Regions from separate parts of the Neobacillus sp. YIM B06451 genome, predicted to be linked through region 3. Evidence: riboswitches for the same ligand, from Rfam matches in the RefSeq annotation. Region 3 holds a riboswitch; each other region holds the start of a gene.
The links. Region 3 has a riboswitch for cyclic di-GMP ahead of RB160_RS05760 (ASCH domain-containing protein). Riboswitches for the same ligand answer to the same signal wherever they lie in the genome.
Positions count from the first base shown of each region.

Region 1: another riboswitch for cyclic di-GMP. It lies ahead of RB160_RS19520 (coiled-coil domain-containing protein); the one in region 3 lies ahead of RB160_RS05760 (ASCH domain-containing protein).
Region 2: another riboswitch for cyclic di-GMP. It lies ahead of RB160_RS19530 (hypothetical protein); the one in region 3 lies ahead of RB160_RS05760 (ASCH domain-containing protein).

Region 1 covers NZ_JAVFKJ010000015.1:14,284-17,868, forward strand. The annotation lists gene RB160_RS19505 (transporter substrate-binding domain-containing protein) at 1-791, shown strand, start outside; gene RB160_RS19510 (amino acid ABC transporter permease) at 864-1,598, shown strand; gene RB160_RS19515 (amino acid ABC transporter ATP-binding protein) at 1,623-2,363, shown strand; cyclic di-GMP riboswitch class I at 2,475-2,563, shown strand; gene RB160_RS19520 (coiled-coil domain-containing protein) at 2,630-3,061, shown strand; gene RB160_RS19525 (HD domain-containing phosphohydrolase) at 3,171-3,585, shown strand, end outside.
Region 2 covers NZ_JAVFKJ010000015.1:18,064-20,239, forward strand. The annotation lists gene RB160_RS19525 (HD domain-containing phosphohydrolase) at 1-317, shown strand, start outside; gene RB160_RS19530 (hypothetical protein) at 415-912, opposite strand; cyclic di-GMP riboswitch class II at 944-1,027, opposite strand; gene RB160_RS19535 (ImmA/IrrE family metallo-endopeptidase) at 1,493-2,176, shown strand, end outside.
Region 3 covers NZ_JAVFKJ010000002.1:256,995-276,318, reverse strand. The annotation lists gene RB160_RS05830 (O-antigen ligase family protein) at 1-23, shown strand, start outside; gene RB160_RS05825 (glycosyltransferase family 2 protein) at 13-900, shown strand; gene RB160_RS05820 (glycosyltransferase) at 909-1,928, shown strand; gene RB160_RS05815 (glycosyltransferase family 2 protein) at 2,830-3,687, shown strand; gene RB160_RS05810 (WecB/TagA/CpsF family glycosyltransferase) at 3,699-4,460, shown strand; gene RB160_RS05805 (glycosyltransferase family 4 protein) at 4,475-5,608, shown strand; gene RB160_RS05800 (STELLO glycosyltransferase family protein) at 5,630-6,622, shown strand; gene RB160_RS05795 (sugar phosphate nucleotidyltransferase) at 6,708-8,096, shown strand; gene RB160_RS05790 (UDP-glucose dehydrogenase family protein) at 8,165-9,484, shown strand; gene RB160_RS05785 (hypothetical protein) at 9,550-9,867, shown strand; gene manA (mannose-6-phosphate isomerase, class I) at 9,975-10,916, shown strand; gene RB160_RS05775 (acetyltransferase) at 11,669-12,325, opposite strand; gene tagU (polyisoprenyl-teichoic acid--peptidoglycan teichoic acid transferase TagU) at 12,493-13,419, opposite strand; gene RB160_RS05765 (hypothetical protein) at 13,955-14,647, opposite strand; cyclic di-GMP riboswitch class I at 14,919-15,003, shown strand; gene RB160_RS05760 (ASCH domain-containing protein) at 15,344-15,688, shown strand; gene RB160_RS05755 (hypothetical protein) at 15,692-16,132, shown strand; gene RB160_RS05750 (beta-propeller domain-containing protein) at 16,478-18,658, shown strand.

The sequences.
Region 1 (3,585 bases), on a different contig from region 3:
TGGCCGGTTGCGGAGGTACAGACAGTTCAAAATCGGGTTCGAATGGCAAGGAAGAAAAGGATACTTTCAAAGTAGGGCTTGAGGCCGGCTACGCTCCTTTTAACTGGTCGCAAAAAGACGATTCAAATGGTGCTGTCAAAATTTCGGGATCATCTGAATATGCTGGCGGCTATGATGTGGAAATCGCCAAGAGAATCGCCGATGGACTCGGCAAAGAACTCGTTATTGTCAAAACAGAATGGGATGGCCTTGTACCGGCATTGACTTCCGGCAAAATCGACGCGATTATTGCAGGAATGTCACCAACGGAAGAACGTAAAGAAACAATCGACTTTTCGGACAACTACTATAAATCGAATCTTGTAATGGTTGTAAAAAAAGGAAGCAAGTATGAAGGAGCGAAATCAATTAACGATTTCAAAGGTGCGAAGGTAACTGCGCAGCTGAATACATTCCATTACTCCGTCATTGACCAAATTGAAGGCGTAAAGAAAGCAACAGCGATGGATAACTTCCCGGCAATGAGGGTCGCGCTTCAATCGGGCATCATAGATGGATACGTTTCTGAGCGTCCTGAAGCTGTGAGTGCTTCAGCCGCGAACGAAAACTTTGCGATGGTCGAATTCGAGGATGGTTTCAAAACATCCGAAGATGACACAGCGATTGCTGTCGGACTTAAAAAAGGAAGCGGCCTGAAGGACAAAATCAATGAAATCCTGAGCGGCATTTCCGAAGAAGACCAAACAAGCATCATGGATGAAGCAATCAAGAACCAGCCGGCGGCAGAATAGAGATAGATTTCGGTGGAAACCGGCTGTGTCTTGCATACAGCCGGTTTCATGATGAAATGGAGGAGGAGAAGCATGAGCATCGAATGGATTGTAAAGATCGTATCGGAAAACTGGGAGATGTTCCTGCGCGGAGCCGGCACAACGCTATGGATTGCGCTCGTTGGGACAATTGCCGGAGCAATTATCGGCTTGATTGCCGGCATCATCCGGACGATTCCTGTTCCTGAACGGGGACTGAAAAAGATTGTATTGGCAATCGTTAATTTTCTTTTATCGGCATATATTGAATTTTTCCGCGGTACGCCAATGATTGTCCAGGCAATGGTCATTTATTACGGCTCCGCATTAGCATTTGATATTAATATGAATGTCATGATGGCGGCACTTATTGTTGTATCGATTAATACCGGAGCTTATATGGCGGAAATTGTCCGCGGTGGAATTATATCAATCGACAAAGGCCAGTTCGAGGCTGCCCAGGCAATCGGGATGAACCATATCCAGACGATGGTCAACGTCGTCTTGCCGCAGGTTGTCCGCAACATTTTGCCGGCAACGGGGAACCAATTTGTCATCAATATTAAGGATACATCCGTCCTTAACGTTATCTCGGTATCTGAATTGTACTTCCTGACAAAATCGGTAGCGGGCAACAATTTCCGTTATTTCGAGTCATTCTTTGTAGCGTGTGTCCTTTATTTTGTCATGACATTTGCTGTAACGAAAATCCTTCGTTATTTTGAAAAGAAAATAGAAGGGCCGGATAGCTACACGGTTGTCGGCGAGGATATCCAGCCTGCGAGATAATAGCTGCAGAAAGGAGGAGAACGTATGGAAAAAGTTATTGATATCCAGCATTTAAATAAGTCCTTTGGAAACCATGAAGTGTTAAAGGACATTAACTTTTCGGTTAATAAAGGGGAAGTCGTGAGCATTATCGGTTCATCCGGGTCCGGCAAATCGACGCTCCTTCGCTGTGTAAACCTACTGGAAATGCCGAGCGGCGGCCAAATCATTTATAAAGGCGAGAACATTCTTGATGACAAGCATGACCTGTTCCTTTACAGGAGAAAGCTTGGCATGGTGTTCCAGCAATTCAATCTGTTCAACAACCACAACGTCCTTGGCAACTGCGTGGTCGGGCAAGTAAAGGTGCTTAAGCGCTCAAAGGAAGAAGCTGAAAAAGTCGCCCTGAACTATTTGAAAGTGGTCGGTATGGATAAATACATTAATGCCAAACCGCATCAATTGTCCGGCGGGCAAAAGCAGAGGGTAGCGATTGCAAGGGCCTTGTCAATGGAACCGGATGTCATGCTGTTCGACGAGCCAACTTCCGCGCTTGACCCTGAAATGGTTGGCGAGGTTCTCAAGGTTATGAAAGATCTTGCCGAATCAGGATTGACGATGCTGATTGTTACACACGAAATGGAATTTGCCCGTGAAGTTTCCGACCGGGTTGTCTTTATGGATAAAGGGGTTATCGCCGAGGAAGGAAGCCCTGAGCAAATCTTCAGCAATCCAACCCAGGAACGGACAAGGGAATTCCTGAAAAGGACATTAAAACAGTACTAAATCGACATCCTCGGGCCTTTTCTCCTATTATTCTAGAAAAAAATTCAAAAAATTTGGATAATAGTTGCAAATAGTTATAAAGTCCTTGTATAATTATGACATATACTAAAATAGACCCAGGGGCAACTTATCTGAAAAGATAAGAACGCAAAGCTAAAGGGGCTAAAGCAGGAGTACTGCCATGCCAGCCAGTTGCATTAAACAAGTCCCTCTTCTATTATTGGGTCTTTTTTGTTGGACTTTCTAAACAGTTGGAGGGAATGGGGATGTTGAAAAAAGTATTATCAATTTTTTTCACGGCTGTCCTGATTTTTGGATTGGGCTCACCGGCTTTCGCGAATGAAGAGAAAGATGTAGCCAAAGCGGTCAGTTTGATTGAAAAGACCAATAATGAAATTTACGAAAAGGTTGAAAAAGCAGTAGAAAAGGCAGACAAGCTGCAAGCCCAGTATCTTGAGGATATTAAAAAACTTCAAGAAGGCGACACTGGAACGCATGAAAAACTAACGCAAAAATACAATGAAAAATTAGATAAAATCATTTCGGATATTTATGAGGAAACGCTGAAAATGTCGGATAAAACGATTGCGAAGGCCGCGGAATACGGAGTAATTGCCGAATGCAGCTGGGTACTTGTCCGTTTTGCTGATAGAGAAGTGTGGATTGACCCAATCCGTATTGTAAAAATATATCCATAATACTAAATTTTATTGAATGAATTATTTGAATACTATATGATAGAAGTAACTTTACGAGTCTAATATTAAAGATAGACTCGTTTTTTTTGTACAATAGGGGGTGGTCTATTTGGCTTTTACTATTGGGAAAAAGGGAACTGCATTGGAGAAAGTTTCACTTGAAGCATTTGATATTAGCCTTCTTGCACGTGGGGATGGAACTGAATTCATGGTCTCCAATATAACAAAAAATAATATTCTCTATATTTACCCTAGCGACTCCCCAAATGTAACGGAGTTTATTTATATTTTGGACGGCCACCTAATCTGCGAACTAAATGGGGAAAAAATAGAACTTGGTCCAGGCGATTATTTTACCGCTACTAATTTAGAGGAACCCATTCATTTCTCGACTATAACAAATGTAGTGTATCTATGGGTTATAACTGAACCAACTTTTTATCAATTAAGTGAGAGTTTAAACAGCTTAAAGAGTATTGTTGAAGAGGTTGAACGAAAGGATAAGTATACAAGCAAACATAGCA
Region 2 (2,176 bases), on a different contig from region 3:
AAATGGTGAAGGACCTCTACTATGAAGATACCCCCACTATAATCGAACAGCATCATGAAAGGCTGAATGGGAGCGGCTATCCCCATGGCCTAAAAGGGGATGATATCCTTTTGGAAGCACGAATCATCGCGGTGAGCGATTCATTTGATGCTATGACCGAGGATCGGGCCTACCGCAAAGCCTATGATATCCAATATGCTGTCAATGAGTTAATCAGCATGGCTGACACCCATTATGACAGGAAAGTCGTTGAGGCGTTTGTTGAGATTTTAAAAGAAGAAGGGCGCCTGGATAACGAAATGCTTAAGGTAAAATGAAAGGAATCAATCGATGGTGATTGATTCCTTTTTTATTTCAGCCAAAGTTTACAGATTAAAGGCTGTATTTCTGTGCCTCCCTAGTTAAAAGCAGTTGTTACTGTAGCAGAACGCCGTTAACATACAAACCGCCTGTTGTGGATACTTCCTCGACGGACGTTACAATATGTCCAGAGTTTCCAGGGTACACATCACCTACAGCAGGGATTTCCGGGTTTTCAATATCTGTTATTTTCATTTCCTTCAAAATAAATCCATTTACCTGTTTTTGATTACGGGCCATATAGTCAATGTCTGCCTTAATAGATTGAGTTTTTTTGTGGGTAACATAATGGGTTTTTTCTCCCCTTGTCCCTTCTCCTGTGGTCCAATATACTTCAACAGCATATACAGTCTCTTCCGCATAAGTAAACTCCAGTTCCTTAGCTATCTTCTGCATTTCTGCATTATTCAATCCCAGAGCGGTTTGAACATCGCCTTTCCCTACAAATCCCGTACCGGTTGCCGAATCGAACGTTACTGCCGCGAATGCGGAACCTGCGAGTACTCCAATTGCCAAAGCCCCTGCTACCAAACCTGATAAAATTTTCTTCATTCTCTTCATCTCCCCTTAGAGTTTAGGTTTGTTTCTAAAGGGCCGGTTACACTATTGGCTCCATATAGCCCAAGTGTCCATGTAAAGGCTATACTTCAACGCTTCCCCTGAGTCGTCCCGATACTATGTACGGAACAAGCAAAAGAAAGATGAGCGGTATTTTCGTTTGCTGAATTCTATATACCGAACATCTTTTATAAGGTTATTATAAATTAAACAATAGTTTAAAACCCAGAATTTCCGGTCGACAATCCCTCCGAAAATCTCGACATGTTTATGGTTAAAACGGGGAAAACTGGACCGCCATGGTTCTTAAAAAAGGACAAAAAAAGAGCACTAACAAGGTTAGCGCTGGCAATGGATCGTGTATACCTAGGAGGAAGAATGTAAAACAAGGGCAACCGCTGCCCTTATTCATTCAAAGTATATAGTAAACGGGAGTTGAAATATACCTTTTTTAATAGACAAATTACGTCAAAAATCGTGGGTATGTAGAAAAATAATGATTAAAAAAACTGTTTTTTTCAAGTAAAATGGAAGGAAGTAGGAAAACTATTACTAGGAAAACAGGTGAACCACCATGAGAAGCGTTATCGGGAAACATGTCAGTCTTGTTTTTCTTATACCCGCGCTGCTTTTAACAAATGCTTTCATAACGATTCCCGCCGAGCTTGAGTGGGACATTTTATTATTTCTCTGTATTATGGTCGTGTTTGATCAGGTTAATTTAAAGGTTTTTTCCGGTTTTGGGTACTCCTTTTTCAATGTCATTTTGTCGCTGATTGTATTTGATCGGTTTTCGATCGTATATGGATTTATTTATCTCCTGGTTGATAGCATAATGTCCATCCTTCTTAAGAAAAGGGGCCGGCTGCAGTCAATCTTATCATTATTGTCGATCTATACCATTATAATCATAGTCTGCAACGAATTGTATAATGGCTATTCCGATATGGATTACCAGGCCCGATATTTAACGTCTTTATTTATGCTATTCCTAAGTGTCCTGCTGAAATATGTATATGTCTATCTTGAAACCGGGGCTGCAACTACAAAGCTTTTCCTGGATCGGTTTGGGCCAATGTTGTTTGAGGTGGGGATAGTTTTCCCAATTCTTGCATTCTATGACCATCTCGAAATTAATCTCGTACTCATTCTTTTCCTATCTTATTACACATTCATTGGGTTCCTGCATAAGAAATTTATCGGAATCAACCAGGCTCATATTGACATAATAACGGAAAAATTTTCAAAAAAATATAAA
Region 3 (19,324 bases):
TAGGAGAATATTATGGAAAATAAGGTAGCAATTTTAATACCTATTTTTAATGGTATAGCACATACATTAAAATGTATCGAGTCAATAAAAAAATCAAGTTTTACAAATTATGAAATAGTAATAATTGATGATGGCTCGGAGGATAATTCATCAAAAATAATTAATATGAAACATCCCGAAATAACAATTATAAAAGGAACTGGAAACCTTTGGTGGTCTGGCAGTATGAATAAGGGTATTGAATATGTTCTTGAAAATCTTTCTGAATATGACTACGTACTATTACTAAATAATGATAATATAGTAAAAAAAAATATGATTATAGAGTTAGTAAAAGCTGCTAAGTATAATAAAGATACTGTAATTTGTTCAAAAGTACTCTTAATGGATGATCCTAAAAGACTCTTTTTTGCGGGGGGCTATAGTAGTATAAGAAAAGGGGGGTTGTATTCAAAAGGATGTTTTGAAATAGATGGGGATTTATTTTCGAAAGATCAATTAGTTGAATGGTGTGGAGGTATGGGAGTACTTATACCTATGAAAATTATTAAAGAGGTTGGCTTTTTTAATAACACTGATTTCCCTCAATATTATGGAGATGCTGATTATTTTTATAGAATTAGACAAAAGGGTTATAAAATATTATATAACACATCTAGTATATGTTTAAACAACCGTGATCAAACAGGTATCTATATAAAAGATGAAAAAGTTACTTTGGAAAATATAAAAGGTATTTTATTTAGTATAAAGTCACCAAACAATTTAAAAGTTAATATTAAGTTCTATTTTAGTCATTTTAATATTTTTAAAGGTGTTAGTATGTGTACTGTTCGATATGGTGTATTAGGCCTTAGAATACTAAAAAGAATTATTAAATATAATTTACGAATTATTTGAGGGTGAATATGAGAATTTGGATGCTACCTAAATATAATGTAACTAATAAATATAATGAGCTATTATCTAGTAGCTTGGAGAAAAAGGGGGTCGATGTATTTCATTTATTAAAAAAAGATATATTAAAAATTAAAAAAAATGATATTGTCCATATACACTGGCCCCATTCCTTATACCAAAGCGATTATAAATTAATTTTTATCTTAAAGAGTTTATTGCTATTAAACTTTTTTTTCTATCTTAAGACTAAAAAAGTTAAACTAGTTTGGACAATTCATAATTTATATCCGCATAAAATTAAGTATCCCAAATTAGAAAAATGGATTAGACAATTAATAATAAATCAAATGGATTTGCTATTTGCAAATGGTCATTTGCTTAGAGAAATTATTCTTAAACATTATAAGATAAATGAACAAAAATTAAAGGTATCACTTCATGGGGTTTATGAGGGAGTATATAAAAGGCAAGGTTTAGATTGCAGGGAAAAATACGGTATACCTAAAGGTAAATTTGTGTATTTATTTTTTGGCACTATAAATAAATATAAAGGATTAGAGAATTTAATTCGTAATTTTAAAAAAATACAGGACGAAGAATCAATTTTACTAATAGTTGGCAAACTTAGTGATGATTCATTTCACTTAAAGAAAGAAATAGAGGAAGCAGAAAATATAATTTCAGATTTCAGATTTATTCCGGACGATGAAATTGGAGATATCATATATAGCGCTGATTTGGTTGTTTTACCCTTTAAAGAAATTACAACATCGGGATCAGCAATATTAGCATTAACTTTCAAAAAAAACTTATTAGCCCCAAATTCACCATTTATAAATGAATACTTTGGTAAGTTGGCTAAAACCTATGAATCTAACCATGAAGATAGTTTGTATAACGCCCTAATTACTGCAAAAGATCAACAGAATGATTTTAAAGAAGAGCTTTTTAATCAAAAGTTAGCTGAATTGAATTGGGATAATATCACTGAAGAAATGTTAAAGGAATATGGGCATATAAAAAATTAAATATTCTTTAGTAAGAGTAATAATATATTCAACAAAAATTGTAACTATCTAGGCAACGTAGGCGAGTAGTTGAATTTCCCACTGTAGCCCGACTATAGCGAACACCGAGCAGCCATTAAGTGCGCACCAATTTGCAAAAAAGGACCAAACAGGGCCTTCCGGAAAGAATGAAGCCTCCCTCAATATGGAGAGGGGTGGGAAATTTGCACCCCTATTTACAGCGTGCCAGCATATTTTCCCTGGAGTAGTGGCCTAGTTTTGTTAAGATATCTGGAAACATCTTCTAAACAAGGCAACCCTATTTTCCTCCCTCGCCACTCTTTCTAGGAGACTTGAGAAGACTATCAGGAAAGATTAATTGCCCTTTTCCAAGCGGAAGAGGCAGGCATACGGGCTGAAAAAGAAAGGGGCCAATTCCGTTTCAAATAAGGCTGGACAGTCAAATCCGGATGAAACCTTCAGGATATCAAAGGGTTACATGATTCCATTCTCGAACAAGGTGAGGAGAATGGCGAGAAATTCTCTCTGAAAAGAAACCTGGTGAACGGAGAAAATTAAGAAACCGAAAGAAAAATCCGGTAAATTTGTCTCTACCAGGACGATATCTTTCGGTTTCTCCTGATGAATATATTCCATTTGACAATAATAAGGATGAAATGGTCATTCGATTGATACAAGTAAACAAAAATTTCTCGATCGTTTCGATGTGAGAATGGGATATTCGATTTACTTGAATCCATAGTTTTATTTCAACTGTCTAAATACATGAGAGAAATCTACTTGAATCCCCTGATTTTAGTTAATCAGGGGATATTCTGTTTTTACGCCCTGAGTAATAACCGAAAATTTTATTAATTATTCACTTCTAATCATTATAACAGAAAATGGAGGCGAGATTTAAATGAGTAACTATCTAATTATTTCCCCTGTACGAAATGAAGCTAATATCATAAAAAATACTTTAGAATCTGTAATTAACCAGACTATTAAACCAATGCAATGGATTATTGTAGATGATGGCTCAACTGATGGTACTTATGAAATTGCAAGCGAATATCAACAAAAACACAATTGGATTAAAGTAATAAAAAAACAGAATAGGGGATATGCAAAGTTGGGAGGTGGAGTAGTAGAAAGTTTTAATTTAGGCCTTAGCACTACTGATATTAACAAATATGATTTTTTAGTTAAATTAGATGGTGATTTAAAATTTGAGGTGGACTATTTTGAAAAGTTATTTACTTATTTTAAAAATAACCCAAACCTTGGTATTGCAAGCGGATTAACATACTTTGTTAGTAACGAAAAGTTAATTAAAGAAAATGCCCCAGACCATTATGCTATTGGACCATCAAAAGTTTATCGAAGAGAGTGTTTCTTAGAAATAAAAGGTTTAGTAGAAGACCTTGGTTGGGATGTAATTGATGTAATTAGGGCGCAAAATTTAGGTTGGAAAACTAGGAATTATCCAGATTTAAAATTAATTCACTTAAGACCAATGTCATCAAAAGCTGGTATTGTAAGAGGAAGATTTAGAAATGGATTAACCGATTATTTAACAGGTTATAATCCGCTTTTTATTATTGCACGAAGCATTTATAGAATATTTCATTATCCTTATATAATTGGTGGAATCATGATTTTTTTAGGTTATATATATGGTTTTTTGAAAATTCGAAAACAGTTAGTAACAGATGAAGAGAAAAAGTTTTTTCAAAGGCAACAATTAAAAAGGTTAATAGGAATTAAGCCAAGATAAGGGGTAGAGGCGTGATTAGTAAAATTTCTATTTTTAACATTAATTTCGACAATCAAAATATGGCTGAAGTAGTTAACTCAATAGCAAGAACTATTGAACAAGATAACAAAATGTTTGTAGTTACGCCGAACGTTGACTTTATTGTCCGGATTAAAAAAGATAGGGAATTTAAAAAAATTATTAAAAATGCTGATTTAATAATACCTGATGGTATGCCCATAATATGGCTTTCAAAATTAATAGGGCAACCTCTAAAAGAAAGAGTTACAGGAGCGGATTTACTTACTGTTCTTAGTAGAGAAAGTTTTGAAAAGGGCTTTAAACTATTCTTATTAGGTGGTACAGAGAGTCTAAACAAATTAGCTGTAATTAAACTAAGACAGAAATACCCTAATGTTAATATAGTTGGTAATTTTTCTCCATCTTTTAACTTTGGCGAGAAAGAAAATAAATTAATAATTGATAAGATTAATAGTTCTGGTGCCAATTGTGTGTTTGTTGCCCTTGGATCCCCTAAACAAGAACATTGGATAGAAAAACATAAAGATTTAATTCAGGCTAATGTTTTCATAGGCTGTGGGGCAGCAATTGATTTTGCAGCTGGTAAAAAAAGAGCTCCACTTTGGATGCAAAATTCAGGACTAGAATGGTTATATAGACTAATAAAGGAGCCAAGAAGACTATGGAAAAGATATATATTAACTGATTCTAAATTTATTGTGATTGCTATGAACGAAATAATAAAAAGGAAACTGAAAAGAAACCAAAAGTAATGAGGGACAAGAATTTGAATACTAATAGAAACAATATTAAAAAAGGTATTGCGGTATCTAGTATTGGTGATCCAAGTTCTCCAAAGACATGGTCAGGTACTCCAAGCGCAATATGTAAAGAGTTGGAATCTCGAGGAATATATCACGTCAAGGTAAATTCAGAAATTAATCATAAAATATTTAAAAAAATAGTTGCATTATTTTCTAAATTGTATTATTTAGGTGCAGAAGAATGGAAAAGAGGTAGAATAGGAAGATATTTTACAGCACAAATTGCTAATAAGGCCATTGAAAAAAATAATATAACTAAATTACTGCATATGGGTACATTGGATTTACCTTTCATAACACATAATAAGAAGCTTGAACATTATCTCTTTTGTGATTCGACTTGGCACCTCTGGTCAAAATATTCAACAGATATGAAGGGGTATTCAAAAAAATTATTAAAAGATGCTGAGAAGTTAGAAATCTTATCATATAACCAAATGACACACATATTTTCTATTAGCGAGTATGTAAAAAAGGACTTAATAAATCATTATGGTATTAATAGTGATAAAATTACAGTAGTTGGGACCGGAAGAGGTAAATTAAAACCGTATTTTGGTCCAAAAGACTATTCAAAAGGTCATATCTTGTTTGTTGCAAAAGGTAGGTTTAAAGATAAGGGATTGGACCTTCTCTTAAAAGGGTTTGAGTTAGCCTTAAAGAAAAATTCTTTGTTAAAGCTAATTATTGTCGGAGATGAACAGTATAAAAATTTTGTTGGAAATTTACCAAACGTTAAAGTTTATGGTTATGTAGAATGGCATCAACTTCAACATTTCTTTGATACTGCTACCCTTTTTGCCATGCCCGCTTTAAATGAGCCGTGGGGTCTAGTTTACCTTGAAGCTCTTGCATGTAAAACTCCCATAATTGGTTTGAATAGAAATTCTATTCCCGAGATAACAAAAAATGGCGAATTTGGTTTTATTATTAATGAAACAGCACCCGATGAATTGGCAAATATTATTCTACATGCATATTCTAATCCTTCACTTCTGAAGGAAATGGGAGAAAAAGGGCAAGAGTATTGCTTGAAGCATTTCACTTGGGAAACTGTTACATCGAAAATTTTGGATAAAATGGAAATTGAAAATTAGTAGGTAGAGGGCGGGATATACATGAATAGAACAAAAAACTTCATGATAATAACTAGCATATTTTCTCCCACAAAGGCTGTGGAAAAATTTTCTAACATATGTGATTGGTCTTTAATAGTGGTTGGCGACAAAAAGTCTCCTAATTCATGGGCACAAGAGAATACCATATTTTTATCCGCGGGTGAGCAAAAAAAATTAGATTATCAATTAATAAATTCACTACCATGGAATCATTATTGTCGTAAGATGATAGGTTATGTATATGCAATTAAACAAGGTGCTGATTACATTTATGATACCGATGATGATAACATTCCAAAGTTGAATTGGGAAATACCCAGGTTTGAGGGTGAATATCTAAAATCAAATGAAAATCTAGGATTTATAAATATATATAAATCCTTTACTGAACAACACATTTGGCCTAGGGGATTACCTCTTCAACTGATTAATGATTATAAAGCGACCTTAGAAGAAAATTCGCTTATAAAAAACAAATCTAAAGTTGGAGTTTGGCAAGGGTTAGCAGATGGTGACCCAGATGTAGATGCAATTTATCGACTGACCAATAATGAACCATGTATCTTTAAAGAAAGAGACCCGATTGTTCTAGCTAAAGGAACTATTAGTCCGTTTAATTCACAGAATACAGCCTTTTATAAGGAACTTTTTCCGCTTCTGTATTTACCAGCTTATGTAACTTTTAGGTTTACCGACATACTAAGAGGATTGGTGGCACAACCCATTATGTGGGCTGCAGGGTATGAATTGGGTTTTATGAATGCGACAGTTTTCCAAGAGCGTAATCCTCATAATTATGTTAACGATTTTGAATCAGAAATTCCATGTTATTTGCATGGGGAAAAAGTTATTGAATTAGTTGAGGGAAGTATTAGTTCATCCAAGTCTGTAGTAGATAATTTATACAATGCTTATGAAACTCTATGCAATAATAATATTGTGATTTCCAGTGAAATTGAAGTGTTGTCAGATTGGTTAAAAGATATTTCCTAAATAGTATAAATTTATAATAAAAATTATCAAATAAAATATTATTATAACGGGCTAACGCTCGTTATTTTTTTTGGGAGAGTTAAGAATGAGGTTAATATTACTTTCAGGTGGCTCTGGAAAGCGGCTATGGCCTTTATCAAATGATACAAGATCAAAACAATTTCTAAAAGTTTTAGAAGGGGCTAGTAATGAAAAGCAATCAATGGTACAACGTGTTTGGAAGCAATTAAAAAATGTTGGTCTTGTTGACTCCGCAATAATTGCAACTTCTAAGATGCAAAGAGATATGATTCATAGTCAACTTGGGGTGGATGTACCGCTAATTATGGAACCTGAACGTCGTGATACTTTCCCAGCAATAGTATTAGCGGCATCATATTTGTATTCCATTCAAAATGTTTCAGAAGAAGAAACAGTGGTTGTATTACCTGTCGACCCTTTTGTCCATGACCACTTTTTTGAAAAGATTAAAGAATTGGAGAAAGTACTATCTGAATCAAATGCAGAATTAGCTTTAATAGGAGTTAAGCCAACATACCCCGCATCTAAATATGGGTATATCGTTCCTAAAGAAATATCTAAAGTAAATAGTTTTATTACAGTAAATCGATTTATAGAAAAGCCTAATCATGAAATAGCTCAGAAAATTATCGATATGAATGCCTTATGGAACTGTGGTGTATTTGCATTTAAATTAAAATTTTTAATAGAAAAATTGGTTGAAAGGAGTATTCCTCTTAACTATGATGAGTTGGTTCAAAATTATGAAGATTTACCTAAAATTAGCTTTGACTATGAGGTAGTAGAAAAGGCTCAGCATATTGTTGCACTTCCTTATGAGGGATATTGGAAGGACCTTGGAACTTGGAATACATTAACCGAAGAAATGGCAACTACACAGTTAGGTAAAGGGGTTCTTAGTGATGATACAGAAAATACTCATTTAATTAATGAGTTGGATATACCAGTAACAGTTATTGGGGTAAAGGATGTTGTAGTAGCAGCAAGTCCGGATGGTATCTTAGTGGCAAATAAAGCTTCAAGCCCAAATATTAAAGACTTAATTGGTGGTTTTAATCAACCTCCAATGTATGAAGAGCGAATTTGGGGTTGGTCACGGGTACTAGACTATGCAAAATATGATGATGGAAATGAAATGGTAACAAAACGCATTTGTATCCTCAAGAATAAAAACTCCAGCTATCACTATCATAATCTTCGTGATGAAGTTTGGACTATTGTCCGTGGAGAGGGAGAACTTGCATTAGATGAATATATTACCAGGGTGAAAGCAGGAGACATTATTCATCTACCAGCAGGCAAAAAGCATGGCATTAAAGCTCTTTCTGATTTAGAGTTTGTTGAAGTTCAGACTGGTATAGGTATTAGCGATGAGGACTTTACCAGACATTATTTTAAATGGGAAGATGTTATAGCTCATTTTAGTAAATCGAAGGCTAAAGTAATACTGTAAAGCACAGGGGGGGAATAACTTCCTTTTTTTTATGGTTAAATTAAATCAAAAATAGAAGGTGTGAATTAATGAATATAGCCGTAGCGGGTACCGGGTATGTTGGTTTAGTAACTGGCGTTTGTCTTGCTGCACACGGCCATAGGGTTACGTGTGTTGATATAGATAAGAATAAAGTTGCGCTAATGAAATCAGGGGTATCCCCGATTTACGAGCCTGGCCTGGAGGAATTGATGAATAAAAACAGGGAACGATTAACTTTTACTACCGACTATGAAGATGCATACAGAAAAGCGGATGTGGTTTTTATTGGAGTTGGAACTCCTGAAAAACAGGACGGATCTGCTAATTTAAAGTACGTATACAAAGTTGCTGAACAAATTGCCCAAAGTGTTGAGCAAGATAGTATCATTGTAGTGAAGTCAACCGTTCCTATAGGAACAAATGATAGGATAGAGGATTTAATTAAAAGCAAATTGGCTAGAAATGTTCGGATTTCAGTTGCATCCAATCCTGAGTTTTTATCACAAGGATCAGCTGTAAGGGATACAATGCATGCCTCCCGTATTGTTATAGGCGTGGAAGACGAGTATACTGGGGAAGTTTTAAAAGAAGTGTATAAGGATTTTAGTACGCCTGTTGTCATTACAAACAGGAAAAGCGCCGAAATGATTAAATATGCTTCAAATGATTTTCTGGCGTTGAAAATATCTTTTATTAATGAAATTGCAAACCTCTGTGAGAGTGTTGGCGCTAATATTGAAGATGTTGCGCTTGGAATGGGCTTGGATAGCAGAATTGGAAATCAGTTTCTTAAAGCGGGCATCGGCTATGGGGGCTCTTGCTTTCCTAAAGACACTAAAGCCCTGCACTGGCTGGCAAGTTTTCATGATCATGAAATTAAAACAATTAAGGCTGCAATTGATGTTAATGAGAACCAAAAGTTAAAACTCATAAAAAAATCGCGAAAGTATTATGACAGCTTGAATGGGCTGAATGTGGCTGTTTTGGGGCTTACATTCAAACCTCGTACAGATGATTTGCGAGAGGCCCCAACGCTTGTGAATATTCCGTTAATGCTAGAAGATGGAGCAAACATTAAGGCATGGGATCCTGTAGGAGTAAATAATTTTAAGAAATTTTATCCAAATGAAGTCGCTTATTGTAATTCAATTGAAGACACTATAAAAGACGCGGATATCTGTTTTATTTTTACTGAATGGGATGAAGTAAAGGATTTTGATTTGGACAAGTATAGCAAATATATGAAACATCCTATTATTCTCGATGGACGGAATTGCTATGACTTAGCAAGTGTCAGGAAAGCAAATATAATTTATGATTCTATTGGGAGAGAGACAATCTACAATCTTAGAACAGTATTAGTTTAAGTTCATTAACAATCATAGTTTCACTGACTTTGTCCCTCGCCAGGCTTTGGCGGGGGGTTTTTGTAATGGAGAAAATTGAAATGAAGAACTCCTTTTGGATCTATGTAGCGACTATATGGGTAATCGGGTATTTTTCTTCACTCAGCTCCCGTAATTTACGAGAGAAAACACCGTTAATATCAAATGAAGCAGTGAATCCTATAAAAAATCTTAAATTTATATCACAAGGAACAGCAGGGAATGTGAAAGTTTTAAACTTGGCACTTAGGAGATCTACACACGTTCTAGTGTTTGGTTTTCTTGTCTTCCTGCTCGTTATATTTTTTGTAAGTCCCGTTGTCCGTATTATTATGCTTGATTGTGACGGTTGCTTAGGCTGCTAAAGATGAGTGGCAGCATCAATTATGGATTTGGGACTTGACGGGTTAGGGGTATTCCTCTTTTTTGGTAACTTTTATATTTCACAGAGAAAAGGTGAAGGGGTTAGGTAATGGAGCCTTTATTTTTTGAACCGGATTTTAAGGAGCGGATTTGGGGCGGGGAAAGGCTGAGGGATTTTGGTTATAACCCCCCTTATCCCCAAACGGGGGAGTGTTGGGCTTTTGCAGCGCATAGCAACGGCAATAGCCGAGTAAGGAATGGCGAATTAAACGGCCTGTCCTTAAACGATCTTTGGGAAGGCAACCGGGGACTTTTTGGGAATATTGAATGCGACCGCTTTCCACTTCTAATTAAAATACTCGATGCTTGTGACGATTTATCGGTTCAGGTTCATCCGGATGACACCTACGCACGTGAGAATGAAAATGGGGAACTTGGTAAGACCGAATGCTGGTATATTATTGACTGCGAAGAAGGCGCGGAGATCATCTATGGCCACCAGGCAAAAACAAAGGAAGAGCTACAACTTATGGTGGCTAACCGAGAATGGGATCGGCTGCTAAGAAGGATTCCTGTGAAGTGCGGCGACTTTTTTATGGTGCCAAGCGGGACTATCCATGCAATCGGCAAGGGGATTGTAATCCTTGAGACCCAGCAAAATTCGGATACCACCTATCGTGTTTATGACTATGACCGCAAAGACAAGGATGGCAATCTTCGTGAACTGCATATTGAGCGCTCGTTAGCGGTAGCGACTGTACCTTCGATTGATCCAAAGGTTGAACCGCTTATTCAAGTTAAGGATGGCGTGACAGTGACTACCTATGTTCAAAACGAGTATTTTACAGTCCATAAATGGGAAGTCGATGGTCAAGCCACTCTTCAACAAAGGAAGCCTTTCAAACTCGTAAGCGTTCTCAATGGGAATGGCACACTTTTAAAGGACAAGAAGGAATATTCGTTTAAGAAGGGCGATCATTTTCTTCTGCCGCATGGGTTTGATGAATTCAATCTTGTTGGAAAGGCGGAAATGATTGTTTCGCACTTATAAATTCAATGAGTGCAGTTTAGTAGAGTAGGTGATGAGAAATGCTTATTGGAGCGATTGGAGCAGGTGTAAAAAAGTTTGTCTGCGGGGTTGGCCGGCCTGATGGGATTATCATAGATTTCACCGTAATTCCTACTTTAACACCAGAAGAAACTCTTTAGGAAGTGATGGCATTCTTCACTACTTTTAATCTGGAAGGGTTAGGTGTAGGAACATTTAGAGCTGTTAAACTCGATGTAAGTAGTAAAACTTACGGGACCATTCCGAATACCTCTAGGAAAATGACGTTGATATCCACTTTATCATATTCTTATTGAGCATTTAGTGATTCCTGTTCCTTATGGATAACGACGTGAGGGCAACTGCTTTAGCCGAAGCGGGATGGGAGCGGCAAAGGGCCTGGACAATTGCGTTTATATTGGGATTGGAGTTGGTTTGGGGTTGTTTCTGAAGGGAAGCTGCTGCACGGTATGGGCCACCGGAGATAGGGCATATCATTGTGCACCGGGAAGATGGCGACTTTTTTCCAATGGGTTACTTTGTAAACTATGTGGGTACATTTATAGTAGAAACTATAAATGGGGTGTTGGAGAAATGCTAATGTTATTGATTGGCCTTTTTATTGGTTCATTTGCAACAATCTCCACGATGAGCTTAATGTTGGCCGCCAAAAGGGGCGACGATAGATTGGGTTATAATTCACATAATAAAATGTAGCAGTCCTTTTATGGGCTGCTACATTTTGAGAAGCGTTTTTATAAATATGTTTCATCCTCGGCCCGGACTCTGATTTTTCTGGCGGGTGTTCCATAGGCAACAGCATATGCACCGATATTTTTAAGAACGGTTGACCCGGCGCCGACCACTGTATGCTCGCCAATCGTAATATTATGAATTACATTTGCTCCTAGTGAAACAGTTGAATGGTCGCCCACTGTAACACCACCGCCAAGTGTTGCCCCAGGGGCAATGCTGACAAAGTCACCAAGCTGGCAATCGTGGTCAACGGATGATTTTGTGTTAATGATGCAATGGTCGCCAACTGTGGTAGCACTGTTTATGACTGTATTAGCCATAACGGCTGTTCCATTGCCAATCGATACATAATTTCCTATAACTGCTGAAGGATGGATGGCACGAATGAATTTAAAGTTTTTATCCATTCTTAGAATATCATTCACCATATTACGTCGAGCCCCGTTTTCCCCAAGTGCAACGATTCCTCCGGTAATGGTATGCGGGTGCGTTTTTAATATCGGTAAATCGCCAATAACGCTATACCCCATAATTTCTTCCCCAATTTCACGGGCTCCATCAATGATCCCAATAATACGGTAACTGCCCATCATTTCAAGGATATCGATAATCACCTTGCTATGTCTCCCTGACCCAAAAACAACAACATTCTCCAATTCTGTTCATTCCTTTTGTAAGATGGTCCGTATATCTTTAATCTATCAAAGTTTGACAAAAAAGGATAACCATTTTAAGAGAACTAGAATAATTCCTTAAATAATTCTTAAACGAAACTGCCAATTTCAAATAAAAAGACAGGTGCTTATTTACACCTGTCAAAACTTTATTTCAGTTCCAATTGGTCCTTGAGATCGTTTTGAATGGATTGTCTGACTTCATTAGGAACAAGGTAATAATAAATTCTATTGATTTTTGTGCCAGTCCCCTTCAGCTCCATTTGCTGAACGTCTTTGCCCACATCTTTGTAATTCTTTTGGATTTCAACCATCTCATTAAAGGTTAGGTTGGTTCGTACATTTTTGCCAAGTGCTCCAAAAATATCTCCGAAATTTGTTAAACTTTGAAATGAAGCCCCTCTATTAATAACAGCCTGGATGATTTGCCGTTGCCTTGATTGCCGGCCAAAATCCCCACGTGGATCTTCGTATCTCATACGCGAATATTTTAGGGCAGTTTCACCATTTAAATTAATTTCCCCTTTAGGAAAATGTTCGCCTTCATAAGTAAAATCAAGTGTATTGTTAACCCTTACCCCGCCTACAGCATCAACAATATCCTTGAACCCTTCCATGTTGATTTGGACATAATAATCAATTGGGATATCTAGGAAGTGTTCTACTGTATTCATGGCCATTTCAACCCCGCCAAAGGCATAGGCATGGTTGATTTTGTCCTCTCTCCCGCGGCCGACGATTTCAGTTCGCGTATCCCTTGGGATGCTCAGCATTTTAACTGATTTATTATTTGGATTAACTGTCAGGACAATCATGGAGTCGGAACGCCCTCTGTCACCTTTCCTCTCATCCACTCCAAGCATAAGCACAGAAAACGGCTGCTGCTTTTTTAAAGTTATCTTTTCTTCCCGCTTTTCGGATTTCTCTCGTTCCAACGGCTGATGCATCGTATCCACAGTACTTGTTAGTGATCTATACACAGTAAAGGCGTAAGTGCCAACTGCTAAAAACAAAATGAATAGACTAATAAAAACAATTTTAACCCAACTTCTCTTTTTCTTTTTTTCTGCTCTCATTTTACCCTCCGATGTCTAATACGCCTTCTCTCAGAATAGCAAAAAATTGGGGTTTTATCTATGAGAATTTCAATTAATTTACAAGGTTCGGCAAATATTAGCAAAGTGAGGGTTAGGGTTTGGACATTACCTTTCTTAATATCAATCTAGCAATTCACATTCCCCTACTCTTCATCATCAAAGACGAAGTCTTCCTTACGCTTCCTCCCTAAGGCAGATTTTTGATTTAAATAGATGGGATTACAGTGTTTCTGTAGAAAACAGGGGGCGGGAGCTGTCGACTACTGGGATATAGAGCAACACTAAGGGTTTTTCTTTTGCAAGGAGGGGGTGGTTTAGATCCCTGGGTTCAATCCAATTGTTTATGGGGCGAACTGATAAGGCTGCCAGGGAATGATTTCTACTGCTATGGAAATAAAAAACGAATCCGGGACGGTTTCGGATTCGTTTCAAGTTTATTATGTTAATCAAGTTTTTTTGTTGCACTTTAAACTATCGATATACTATATCTACACGCAGTTCTATGTAAAACTGCTTATTGAATTTTTTCGATTGTCGCACCGAAAAATTCCTGCACATTCGTTGAGCCGCCAGATACATTTTCAAACGAATAAGCACCTAAAGGCAATCCCCAGAAACGTGCCCGATCCTCTTCTAGTAAATCTCCAGTACTCTTATACATAATGACTTCATAAGAGTTTCCTTCATCATCCATTATATGGGTGACAGAAACAACATCACCGTTTTCTAAATTCTGTTCTTCAACCGTAATGACATCACCTTCAAATGAAACGATCTTTTCAAAATAAGGTGATGGATTTTTATTTAGAAGTTTGTAATTGACTGAGGAGTCTACCATACTTTTTACCTTTTGTATGTCCGCATCAGTTTTTGCAGGGAAGAGTGTATGATTATTAGCGATAAAATCATATGATACTTGTCCTAACTCAAGTGCATCTTCTGTGATGATTGGAAGGTCATGTGCCAATCCATACGCGTAAGCTTCTTCAGCAGAAATGGTTGCTTTTGTTTCCTGAGAAGTGGATTCTTCGGATTCCGTTTCCTCCGAAGTTGAATCATCCGATTTCGTTTCGTTGTTCTGTTCAGCGGTTTCTTCCGATTTTTTGTCGTCACCTGACTTAGCAGATGAAGTGTTTGCATCGCCACTGCATGCGGATGCTACAACTAGCAGAAATACTGAAACTAAACAAAGTACTAATTTTTTCATCTTGATACCCCCTAAAATAATTCGTATTACTAAATTCCTAGGACAATTATACTAGAAGAATACCAATATTAATATAGATTGTAGGAAAGGTTTGCTAAATATGTTGCTTTTGTGAAATAAGCGACATGAACTAATGGTTGGTATTTATTTATAACGAGGTCTTTTATGAGGGAGTTAAGTAAGCTAGCTTGTGACTTTGCATTACTTGTCAGAAAAAGTCGAATGTATTCCCTTTAATAACCTATCTCGCAGTAGTAAAATTGGACTAAGAATCTGATAAAGGCAAACCTATTGAAAAATTGGGACGCAAAGTCTCAGGTCTAAGGTATTTTTACTATGACGGCTGGATTACCGGGTTTATTCAGTAGAGGAGTGTGTTCTACATGTTTAAGTCCATTGTTTGTTTCCTGCGCAGAAACCATAAATATTCCTACTACACCAGTGAATGTCTGAGATGTGGAAAAAAACGATACAATTAACAAATGTAAACTCGAATAATGGGCTGCCATTATTCTTTTTTTTTGCCCATTCCCGTTCTTACTTCATCATTAAACCATGGGGACGGTTCTTGTGGCTTTTTGGTCAGTAAGCAAACCATGAGAAGGGTACTTTTAGACCAGAATAACCCTCCCTGTGGAACTTTTTTTTCAATATATGCTACATTATAGATTAGCAAAAGGATGGGAGTTTTTTTCAATGAATGAACAGAACAATGCTTTGCCGCCAAAAACGTGTGAGATTGAGCGTCTTATTACAATGGAAAATGACATCAATAAAGTGCTGGAAGGCAAGAAAACGGCTACGCGCCGTAACGGCCGTTATGCGGATGTAGGCGAAATCATGGAGTTAAAAGGAAAGAAATTCGTCGTGGACAATGTCTATTCCCAATCACTGGGAGAATTGACGGATGCAGATGCCGAGCGCGAAGGCTTTGAAAATGTAGAAGCGTACAAGCAGTCGATCCTATCTTATCATCCGGGAATGCCTTGGCTTCCGCAAATGCGCGTCTGGGTGCATGAATTCAGCCCTGTTGAAGAATAAGAAATGGATTTATTGTACCGAATCATTATTTATCTTCACGTCGCAAGCGCGATTGCGTCAATTGGGCCTTTCTTCATTTTGATGCCCATTGTGAAAAAGTTGCCTGATGCTGTGGAGAAAGAACTGGAGGTCTATTTGGCTTTGTTGAAGTCAGTCGTGCGGCTGTCTAAGCACGCCGGCCATGTACTGGTTGGAACAGGAGTGCTGCTCGTCATCCTCGGCCCCTGGACATGGAAAACACCGTGGATTGTCGGAACCCTGGCGCTGCTGTTCGCCTCCCTCTTTTTCCTGGCACGGGCATTCTCGCCAACACTTCGGAAATTTGCCGAAGAAGGTGCAAATAAAATAGCACTTACCGCAAAACTGAAGCGCACCATCTGGACCTACATAATTTTGTTGATGGCAATGCTCTGGTTCATGGTCGTGAAGCCGGATTTGTGGTGAAGATGGGTCATGGGGACGGTTCTCATGGCTTATAGATGCCGGAAGAACTGTTCCGGTAGCTTGCTTAACTCTGCCAGTAGTGTTATTTACAATTGCCCAAACGATTGACGCCCCCTTTAGGCCTGCTGGCGCGGGTCTAAAGGGGGCGTTTTTGAATGGGTAACCTTGTGTATTTTTTGCCTGTCTGTGAAATGTGTGTATGGTGTAGACCATGGGGACGGTTCGGATGGTATATACATGCCAGAAGAACCGTCACCGTGGCACCAGCGGGTCTGACACTTTTTTTCCTAAAGCTATGACACAAGATCGGCACCGCTCCCGTCTAATCTTACAGGAGGGGTAAAAATGAAAAAGTGGATTATTTTCGGCGGGATTTCGCTGCTGTTTATTGCCGGTCTTTCTTACTACTTTTCAACGCAATTCAAGGTGGCAAATGCGTGGGACGGAGAAGGAGAGGCCATTGTAATGGCCAATAAGGTTTGGAGCATTCAGTTTACCGAAAAAGTCGCGAAGGAAAGCCTTCATTCTGATTCAATCTATGTTCTGGATGATCTAGGCAAGAAAATCAAAACAAAACTGTCTCTAAGCGATGATCAAAAAACGATCTATATTGACCCTCCTGGAGACGGGTATCCTCTTGACGCAAGATTTTACACATTAAATTTTAATAAAGACCTCCAATCTTCGGCAGGGAGAAGCTTGGGAGGGATTAAATCATGGAAGTTTGTTGTAAAACAAAAACTTCCTGTCATCGGATCGAAGGAAAAGTTGAATGGTTATTTTAAAAATATATTGAAGCAAGAAAAAACTTCGGGCGGCTGGTGGTTTTCGAGAGATACAATGGAGTCGTCCATGAGTGACGCAAAATCATCCGCGGATACAGCTAATCAGGCAGCCCACTCCGAAACGAACAATCAAGTCCAGGGAGTCGACGAAGCGGACCTTGTCAAAACAGACGGAAAGCATATTTTTCAGGCGGAAGAAAATGAAGTCCGCATCATTCAGGCTGCGCCCGAAGAGGATATGAAGCTTTTGTCGAGGATTTCCTATAACGGAAAGTTTATGCCGTACCAGCTTTTTTTACACGAAGAGAAATTGGTCGCAATCGGACATTCGTATCACACGAATGCGAAACCATATGAACAAGTGGCTAAGGATTCTAAGATTGCCCCGATGATGCAATCAGCAAAGGCAATCATCTATGATGTGAAAAATCCGGCTAAACCAGTCCAGGTACGGGAGGTCGAGCTGGAGGGAGGCTATGTGTCGGCGCGGAAAGTGGAAGGGATTGTGTATCTGGTCACCAGGCACCATCCTGATTACTGGTTGCTGCGCGAAAACGAAGCTATTGATATTCGTCCGAAGTATTCGGATACAGCAACAAAGCCGGCGGAACAAATCGTCAGTTATGATGAAATCAATTATTTCCCGGAATCCAAAGAGCCTAATTATACAATGATTGCAGCGATCGACCTCAATCATAATGGTAAAAAAGCCGCTGTCACCACCTACCTTGGAAGCGGGGAACAAATGTATATGTCAAAGGAAAATCTCTATCTAGCGATTGCGAATTGGGCCGAGCATCCGCGGGGTGATTGGTCTCAGATGACGGCACCAGATACAACGATCCATAAGTTTTCGGTCAAAGGGATGGACGTGGAATTCCAGGGGTCGGCATTAGTCCAGGGCACCGTGCTCAATCAGTTTTCAATGGACGAACATGATGGCTATTTCCGTGTCGTGACCACAAAGGGATATGCATGGGATGAAAGCAGGCCATCCTCCAATGCTCTATATATCCTGGATAAAAATCTGAAGCCGGCGGGAAAGCTTGAGTCACTGGCGCGGGGTGAGCGGATTTATTCTGCGAGATTCATGGGCGATCGCATCTATATGGTCACCTTCAAGGAAACGGATCCGCTTTTCGTCATTGAGGCAAGCAATCCAGCAAAGCCAAAAGTGCTCGGGGAACTGAAGATTCCAGGGTTCAGCAACTACCTGCACCCTTATGATGAAAATCATCTGATAGGATTCGGGCATGATACGAAAATAGTGACGGCAAAAGAAGCGGGTGCCCAGCCGATTATCCTGACTGACGGCGTCAAAATTTCGATGTTCGATGTTAGTGACATGAGCAATCCAAAAGAGAAATTCACAGAAGTCATCGGCGGGAGAGGGACGCATTCACTGCTGAATCATGACCATAAAGCACTGCTGTTCAACAAAGATAAGGGTTTGTTTGCCTTCCCGATTTCCGTTTATCAAAACAGCAAGGCAAATGAATACGATCAAATTTTCGAGTCCCAGGGAGCCTATGTATACAATATCGATCCGGAAAAAGGATTCACGCTACAGTCGAAAATTACTCATATGGACAGCGAGAAGCCATCTATTTATGAGGAATACAATACAGAGATCAAGCGGCTCCTGTATATCGGTGATACCCTGTTCGCGCTGTCACCAGAAAAAATCACAAGCCATGATTTGAAATCGTACAGAAACATCGGAACTCTCGGGCTGAGATAATCATGGAATCCACCGGAAACCAAAGGGACGGTTCCGGTGGATTCTGAAACATGACCAGCATCCAAGCAGGAAGCACGGAACTTTTCTAATTTCCATTGCTATACTAATGCTTGGGGTGGAAGGAGTTTGCTTTTTTTAAACTGGTAAATGGGTTTTGTCAGAGCCCTACAAGTTCATGATTTTCTTTGAAATGAAAACCCGGCCATTAAGACCGGGTTTATTTGTTTTCTCTCAAAAATAAAAGCTAATCAGGGATATGGTTCAAGATGGATTATTTTGACGGGGAATTCTCAACACAATCGAAGATTCAGTCCAATCCTCTACAAGACATGGTCCAAATGAACGGGTTTTGGATTCCGAAGAATATGCTGAAATAGAGAGCCCGCGAAGACCACCCCGCGCATAGGAAGGAAGGTAAAAGCTATATACCATGATATTACGAAGAATAATGAAACGAAAGGGAGATGTTAAAAACGATTCCTGCAGGCTAAGGGTCTTATATCAGAATAACTGTAACCAGAAGTCTGATAACATTGGATACTTTTTAAGAATTTTGTTAAAAGGAGAGCTACTATGAGATTGACTTAAACAGTTCAATTATAAGTATAGATTACCCTTTTTATATTTGTACTATTATCCAACATTATAGGGAGTTTTTTTGAATCT